DNA from 3 places in the Streptomyces sp. NPDC104371 genome. Region 2 is predicted to be linked to each of the others. Evidence: riboswitches for the same ligand, from Rfam matches in the RefSeq annotation. Region 2 holds a riboswitch; each other region holds the start of a gene.
What was found. Region 2 has a riboswitch for cobalamin ahead of nrdI (class Ib ribonucleoside-diphosphate reductase assembly flavoprotein NrdI). Riboswitches for the same ligand answer to the same signal wherever they lie in the genome.
Positions count from the first base shown of each region.

Region 1: linked by a shared signal. The riboswitch ahead of ACZ60T_RS08030 (ribonucleoside-diphosphate reductase subunit alpha) and the one ahead of nrdI (class Ib ribonucleoside-diphosphate reductase assembly flavoprotein NrdI) in region 2 are both predicted to bind cobalamin.
Region 3: linked by a shared signal. The riboswitch ahead of ACZ60T_RS00960 ((2Fe-2S)-binding protein) and the one ahead of nrdI (class Ib ribonucleoside-diphosphate reductase assembly flavoprotein NrdI) in region 2 are both predicted to bind cobalamin.

Region 1 is NZ_JBVJNF010000002.1:481,972-484,224, reverse strand. It holds gene ACZ60T_RS08030 (ribonucleoside-diphosphate reductase subunit alpha) at 1-1,031, opposite strand, end outside; cobalamin riboswitch at 1,159-1,306, opposite strand; gene ACZ60T_RS08025 (GNAT family N-acetyltransferase) at 1,388-1,894, opposite strand; gene mctP (monocarboxylate uptake permease MctP) at 2,008-2,253, opposite strand, start outside.
Region 2 is NZ_JBVJNF010000002.1:650,349-652,601, reverse strand. It holds partial or broken gene nrdE (class 1b ribonucleoside-diphosphate reductase subunit alpha) at 1-514, opposite strand, end outside; gene nrdI (class Ib ribonucleoside-diphosphate reductase assembly flavoprotein NrdI) at 607-1,032, opposite strand; cobalamin riboswitch at 1,208-1,430, opposite strand; gene ACZ60T_RS08765 (DEAD/DEAH box helicase) at 1,625-2,253, shown strand, end outside.
Region 3 is NZ_JBVJNF010000001.1:190,825-193,077, reverse strand. It holds gene metE (5-methyltetrahydropteroyltriglutamate--homocysteine S-methyltransferase) at 1-409, shown strand, start outside; gene ACZ60T_RS00960 ((2Fe-2S)-binding protein) at 559-1,290, opposite strand; cobalamin riboswitch at 1,407-1,528, opposite strand; gene ACZ60T_RS00955 (trypsin-like serine protease) at 1,662-2,253, opposite strand, start outside.

The DNA.
Region 1 (2,253 bases), 170 kb from region 2:
AACTCGTCCGGCACCCAGTGCGCGAGGTTGAGGTTGTGGGTGCGCCGGGCGTCCTCGCCGGTGTTGTCGCGCAGCTCCAGGAACTCCTCGATGTCCAGGTGCCAGGTCTCCAGATAGACCGCCGCCGCGCCCTTGCGCCGACCGCCCTGGTTCACGGCGGCGACCGAGGCGTCGAGCGTCTTCAGGAACGGGACGATGCCGTTGGAGTGCCCGTTGGTGCCGCGGATCAGCGAACCCCGCGAGCGGATACGGGAGTACGACAGCCCGATGCCGCCGGCGTGCTTGGAGAGGCGGGCGACCTGGTGGTAACGCTCGTAGAGGGAGTCCAGCTCGTCCTTGGGGGAGTCGAGGAGGTAGCAGGACGACATCTGGGGGTGCCGGGTACCGGAGTTGAAGAGCGTGGGGGAGGAGGGCAGGTACTCCAGCCGGCTCATGAGTGCGTACAGCGCCGCGACCTCGTCCACGGCGTGGGCGGTGTCGTCCTCGGCGAGACCGGAGGCGACGCGCAGCAGGAAGTGCTGCGGGGTCTCGATGACCTTGCGGGTGATCGGGTGCCGCAGCAGATAGCGGCTGTGCAGGGTGCGCAGGCCGAAGTAGCCGAAGCGGTCGTCGCCGGCGGGGTCCACGAGCGCGTCGAGGCGGTCGGCGTGGAGGCTGACGAACGTGGCCGTGCGGTCGGCGATGAGCCCTTCCCGGTGCCCGACGGCGATGGACTCCGTGAAGGACGTGACCTGCTGCGAGGCGGCCTCGGCGGCGATGGAGAGCGTCAACAGCCGTGCGGCGAGCCGGGAGTAGGCGGGGTCCTCGGAGATGAGCCCGGCCGCGGCCTCCGTGGCCAGCTCGCGCAGCTCCGCCTCGTCCGCCCGCGCGGAGCGGCCCCGCAGCGCGGCGGCGGCCACCCGGCCGGGGTCCGCGTCGGGGAGGTCGGCGGTCAGCTCGGTCAGGGTCCGCAGCAGGGCGGCACCGGGACCGTCGGTCCCGTCGGTCGCCGCGAGTGTCGCTGAAGCCGGTTCGGCTGGCGCGATGGTCACGTAGGGCTCTCCCTCGCTCGGCACGGGGCCTGGCAGAGGGCGGAGGCGGGCTCACGAGCGCGTGCGGGCGCGTCGCGTCCACCGGCCCATTCCACGAGGCCCGGACGTCAGGGCGCCCGGACCGGACGGTCGGGCGCTGCTGTCGGCAGGTCCTCGGACTGGACCTCGTACACCACCCCGTCCGGGGACGGAGGCGTACAAGTACACCGTTGCGGGACAGTTCCGGATTCGCACCGGATTCCCCTGCGGCGACAGCGAGCACGAGCATACATCTTGTGCCGGGTCGCCATGCCACCACCACATGTTGTGGCTGTATGGGTCGTAGTGGATCAGATAGCCCATGGCCTCGGGGCATGTCAGAGTGTCAACGCATAGGTGAGAAGGGTGACGTCGGTGAGTTCGGGGACGGGGTTCCAGTCGCGGTCGGGGGTGCGCGTGAAGCCGAGGCGGGTGTAGACACGGTGGGCGGAATGCATGGTGCGCTGGGTCGACAGGACGAGGCGCGCACAGCCCGGGACGGCCCGTGCGCGGTCGACACAGGTGCGTACGAGAGCCTCGCCGATGCCCCGGCCGCGCGCGTCACGGGAGACCGCGAGCATGCGTATCTCGGCCTCCCGGGGCCCGGCGATGTCGGCCATGGGGCCGCCGGAGGGGACGAAGGTCACGCCGCCGAGCACCCGGTCGCGGTCGACGGCCACCAGCACCTCGGCGGTGGCGGCCCGCGCGGCCACGTCCCGCAGCACGCCGAGGTAGGGGTCGCTGTCCCCGAAGTCGAGCAGCCCGTCCTGGAGGTAGGCCTGGGCGGTGATCTCCCCGAGGGGGCCGTACTCGGCGGCCTGCGCCCGCCGGATCAAGATGTCCATGGGGTCAGTGTGCGGGACGGGGTCAGTGTGCGGGACGGGCGCGACAACGGGCCGCCGGATGTCCGTCCGACGGCCCGCGATCGGGTCACGCGCGCTGTGCGCTCACCGCGTGCTCAGTGCGCCGCCTCCGTCAACTCGGCCTGGACGCCCGGGTCCCCGGCGTCCGCCGTGTAGTCCTCCGGCTTGGTCTCGTCGACCCCCTCCGGGGCCTTCAGCGCCCGCAGGACGACCGTCACGACCACCGTGACCAGGATGTTCAGCACGAAGGCCGTCAGGCCGATGTAGCCGATCTCGCCGATCCCCGGGATCTCCTTCGACGAGCCGCCGAAGTGCTTCTGGGTCGGGGAGGCGACGCCGTA
Region 2 (2,253 bases):
AGTTGATGCCGCGTCCGATGGACTCCAGGTTGTCCTCGACGCGCAGCAGGAAGCAGGAGACCAGCTCGCCGCGCTGGGCCTTGCCCGCGTTGAGGAAGGTGGGGGTGGCGGGCTGGAAGCGGCCGGTCATCATCTCGTCGACCAGGCGGGAGGCGAGCGCCTCGTCGCCCGCGCCCAGGAACAGGGCGGTGGCGACGACCCGGTCCTCGTACCGCTCCAGGTAGCGGGAGCCGTCGAAGGTCTTCAGCGTGTACGAGGTGTAGTACTTGAACGCGCCCAGGAAGGTGCGGAAGCGGTGCTCATGGGCGTACGCCTGCCGGTACAGGTCCTCCAGGAACTCCCACCGGTAGCGCCGGATCGGCGCCTCCTCGTAGTAGTCGTTCTCGATGAGGTAGTCGATCTTCTCCTTCAGCGACCCGAACTCCACCGTGTTCGGGTTCACATGCTGGAGGAAGTACTGGCGGACGGCCTCGCGGTCCTTGCCGAACTGGATGCGGCCGTCGCAGTCGTACATGTTCAGCAGGGCGTTCAGCGCGTGGTAGTCCTTGCGCGTGCCGACCGACTCGCGCGGGGCCGCGGGGGCCGTGCTTGCCGTGGTGAGGGTGCTCATGCCGCCTGTCGCTCCGCCGTCTGTCGTGTCCAAAATTCCCGCAGTCCTTCCCTCACGGCGCGGACGTCGCGGTCCGTGCCCAGCAGTTCGAATCGGTACAGCTCCGGGACCTGGCACTTCGCCGAGATCACCCGGCCGGCCAGGCAGTGGGCGGCGCCGAAGTTGGTGTTGCCGGAGGCGATGACCCCCCGCAGCAGCGTCCGGTTGGCCTCGATGTTCAGGAAGCGGATGACCTGCCTGGGGACCGCTCCGGAGCGGTCACCGCCGCCGTAGGTCGGCACGATCAGCACATACGGCTCGGTGACCCGGGGCATGCCTTCGCGGTGCGGGTGCACGGGGATGCGTGTGGCGGGCAGGCCCAGCTTCTCCACGAAGCGCTTGGTGTTCTCCGAGACGCTGGAGAAATACACGAGACCGTTCATCGGTCGCCGGCTCCTCTCGCTCGTTCCCGTCTCCGTCCGAGGACCGGGAGGGGAGGAGCGGCGCGGCGCGTACGACGGGACGCCGGGGCGGCGGAGATACGCGGTACGCCTCGCCCGGATCCGTGCGGCTGCCACCTGGCCCTCCCTCGGGGCCTCGGAGCGCGCACGCCGCTGTCCGGTGTGCGCACCGGTGGCAGGTCTTCGGACTCGCGGGCGCGTCTCGTGTTGTACGAGACCCCTACTGGCCGTCGCTTCCCAGGCCCGGTACGTCGGGCCCAGTGCGTATGACGGCGGTCGTTACCGCTCACCGCTGCGGGGCAGTCCCGGACTCTCACCGGGTTCCCTCTTGCGACGCCGAACACAGCAGTGCCCGGCGAACCACCAGCACCGCCAACACTACATCTAGAACTCGGCGAGTGCGCGCATCCCAGATGTTGTGTCAGGAGTGAAACTTAGGTAACCCTAAGTTCTGGTGCGGTCGGACGGGTACCGCCCTCGGGGAGCGCGTCCCGCCCCGGTGCTGGCGCGTGCGCCGGACGCGTTGGATAGGTTTCGACGGTCGCGGGGACATGGCGAGAGGGGCCGGGGCGGGATGGGGCGCGGTGAGCGGGAGGCGGTTGCCGCGGGAGGGCGGCTGTACGAGGCGGCGCAGGCGGTGGCCGACGACCACGGGCGGGCCGTCGAGGCGGTTCGGGCGGCGCTGAAGCCGATCTGCGACACGGCGGCGGAACAGGCGCTGGACGCCATCCCGGTGACCCGGTTGAAGGAGGTCACCGAGGGGCGGCTGAGGCTCGGGGAAGTCGAGCGGAGCGGGCTGCGGTCGGTCCGGCAGGTACTCGACGCCGGTCCCTACCGGTTGCGGCAGATTCCCGGCGTGGGGGAGCGGACCGCCGATCAGGTCATCGCGGCGGCACGTCAGATAGCCGATGCCGTTCGGGAGGCCGTCGCCGTCCACATCGACGTGGACCGGCCGGAGCCGCGGACCACCGCACTCGTCATGGCCCTGCAGGTGCTGGTGGAAGCGGGCCCCGACGCGCGGCGAGCCGTCGACACGGCCGCGGCGCTCTCGGAGCGGCTCGGTCCGCTGCTGGCCGAGGCCAAGCCGGCCGCCGGGCGGCTGGGGATGCTGCTGGCGGGGAAGGCCAAGCGAGTTCGGGCGCTGGAGGCTGTCGCGGAGCTTCGCGGGCTGACCGAGGAGGCGGCGCGGGGCGATGTACCGGA
Region 3 (2,253 bases), on a different contig from region 2:
CGAGGCGTTCCGGCTCACCACGAGCGGGGTGCGGCCGGACACGCAGATCCACACCCACATGTGCTACGCCGAGTTCGGTGACATCGTCCAGGCCATCGACGACCTCGACGCCGACGTCATCAGCCTGGAAGCCGCCCGCTCCCACATGCAGGTCGCTCGCGAACTGGCCGCTCACGGCTACCCGCGCGAGGCCGGGCCGGGCGTCTACGACATCCACTCCCCGCGCGTCCCGAGCACGGACGAGGCCGCGGCCCTCCTGCGCACCGGCCTGAAGGCGATTCCCGCCGAACGGCTGTGGGTCAACCCCGACTGCGGCCTGAAGACCCGCGGCTGGCCCGAGACCCGCGCCTCCCTGGAGAACCTGGTCGCCGCCGCCCGCACCGTCCGCAGCGAGCTGCCCACCTCCTGACCGAGCAACCCATGGGCCGGGACGCCACCAGCGTCCCGGCCCCTTCCTGCGGCACCGGCAGGGGCGGGACAGCGGTGAGCGGGAACGACCGCCGTCCTACGCACGGGGTCCGACACATTCGGGTGCGGACGGCGGGGCGAGCGGCCTGGTCAGCGGGACAGGGCGCAATCTCCGCACAGGGCCCCCTTGCGGCCCGGAGCGGCGCGGTAGATCAGGCAGCAGCTACGGCGCCGGTACGTTCCGCCGGGCGTCCTGGCGCTCGCACCACGCAACGGGGGCCTCTCCAGGAGAAGCGCGGTGAGGGCGCGGGTCCGCGCGGTGACCTCCGGGCGGGACACTGTGATCATGGTCGCCGCTCCGTTGACGGCCGAGGCGGTGTTGCCCCACAGGATGTGCCGGGAGACCGAGAACCGCGCCATGGCGTCGGCGAGTTCGCGCAGCGGGCCGTCCAGCAGGCGGCTGCTCAGGTCGTCAGCGAGCTGCGAGAGCGAGCCCTCCCCGCCGCCGGTGAAGGCGTCGTCAGGCAGCGACAGCGGCAGCGGGCCGCCGAGCACGGGTTGCCACCACAGATCCGCGAGGCCGGGCGCGAGGACCAGACCGTGCAGTACGGCGGCAGCCAGCGCCGGGGAGACCAGCCGTGCGGCCAGCCCCAAGTGTGCGACAGACGCCGCGACCCGCGTCTCGACCGCGGCAGGCGGCTGCCCGCCGGTCGCGGCCAACCGGTCCCGTACGTCACTCACCCGGGCGTCGAGCAGCGGACGGGAGAGTGACTGCCAGGGCTCGGACGGGTGCGTACCGGGCGGGTGGGTCTGTACGGCGAAGAACGGGCCGAACGCGGCGATCTCCTCGATCACCGTGCTCTCCGTAGGGTTGCTGGTCATGCCGGGACGGGGTCCGATTCGTGCGAGGGGGGCGGCATCCGGACGTACGGTGCCGAATCGGGCCTGGAAACGCCACTCAAGGCGAGCCCTCCTTCGGGATCGTGCGTCCCTTTGCGTATGCGGGCGGAGTGAGGGCTCAGTATCTGACTCGCCCGCAACCTCGCGGTGGCGGGCTCACAGTGGCGCGACCGTGCTGGATTCCCACCAGCTTCCTCAAGCCATCACTACGCAGGGACCGTATGGCCCGTATCTCCGGCCGTCAATCCAGCGTGTGCCGAATCGGGGGGCGGAGCAGTGGAGTCGTGGATGTGACGAGGGCGGGTGCCGGGGGAGTCGGTGCGCCCCCCCGGCACCCGCCCTGGCTCACAGTGTCAGCCGATGGTCGGCCACATGCTGCTGCGGGCAGAGAGCTTGCCGTTGCCGTCACCCGGGTACAGGTACAGGCCGCCCGAGCTGTTCACGGCGGCGATGTCGGCCTTGCCGTCACCGTTGTAGTCGCCGCCCATCAGGACCGGGAACGAACCCCATGTCGGGTCGGACCACATGGCGTTGCCGTACTTGAACTTGCCGGTGCTGGTACCGGTGTAGAGGTCGAGCTGCCCGGACTGGGCGATCGCCGCCACGTCGTTGAGGCTGTCACCGTTGAAGTCGCTGCTGGCGATCAGCTTCTTGTTCCAACTGTCGTCGTTCCACGCCTCGCTGCGCGAGCCGTCCAGCACACCGTTCGCAGCCGTGGGGTACGCCCACAGCCGCCCGGTCGGAGCGACCGTGATCAGTCCGTCCCGGGTCCAGCCCTTGGCTCGGTAGGTCGCGATCGAGGGGAACGAACCCCAGGTCGCGTCCTTCCACATGGACAGCGGGGAGCCCAACTGGCCGGTGGCGGTGCCGGGGTAGAGGCTCAGGTTGCCGTCGACGTTGATGGCGGCGATGTCGGCATTGCCGTCGCCGTTGAAGTCGCCGCCG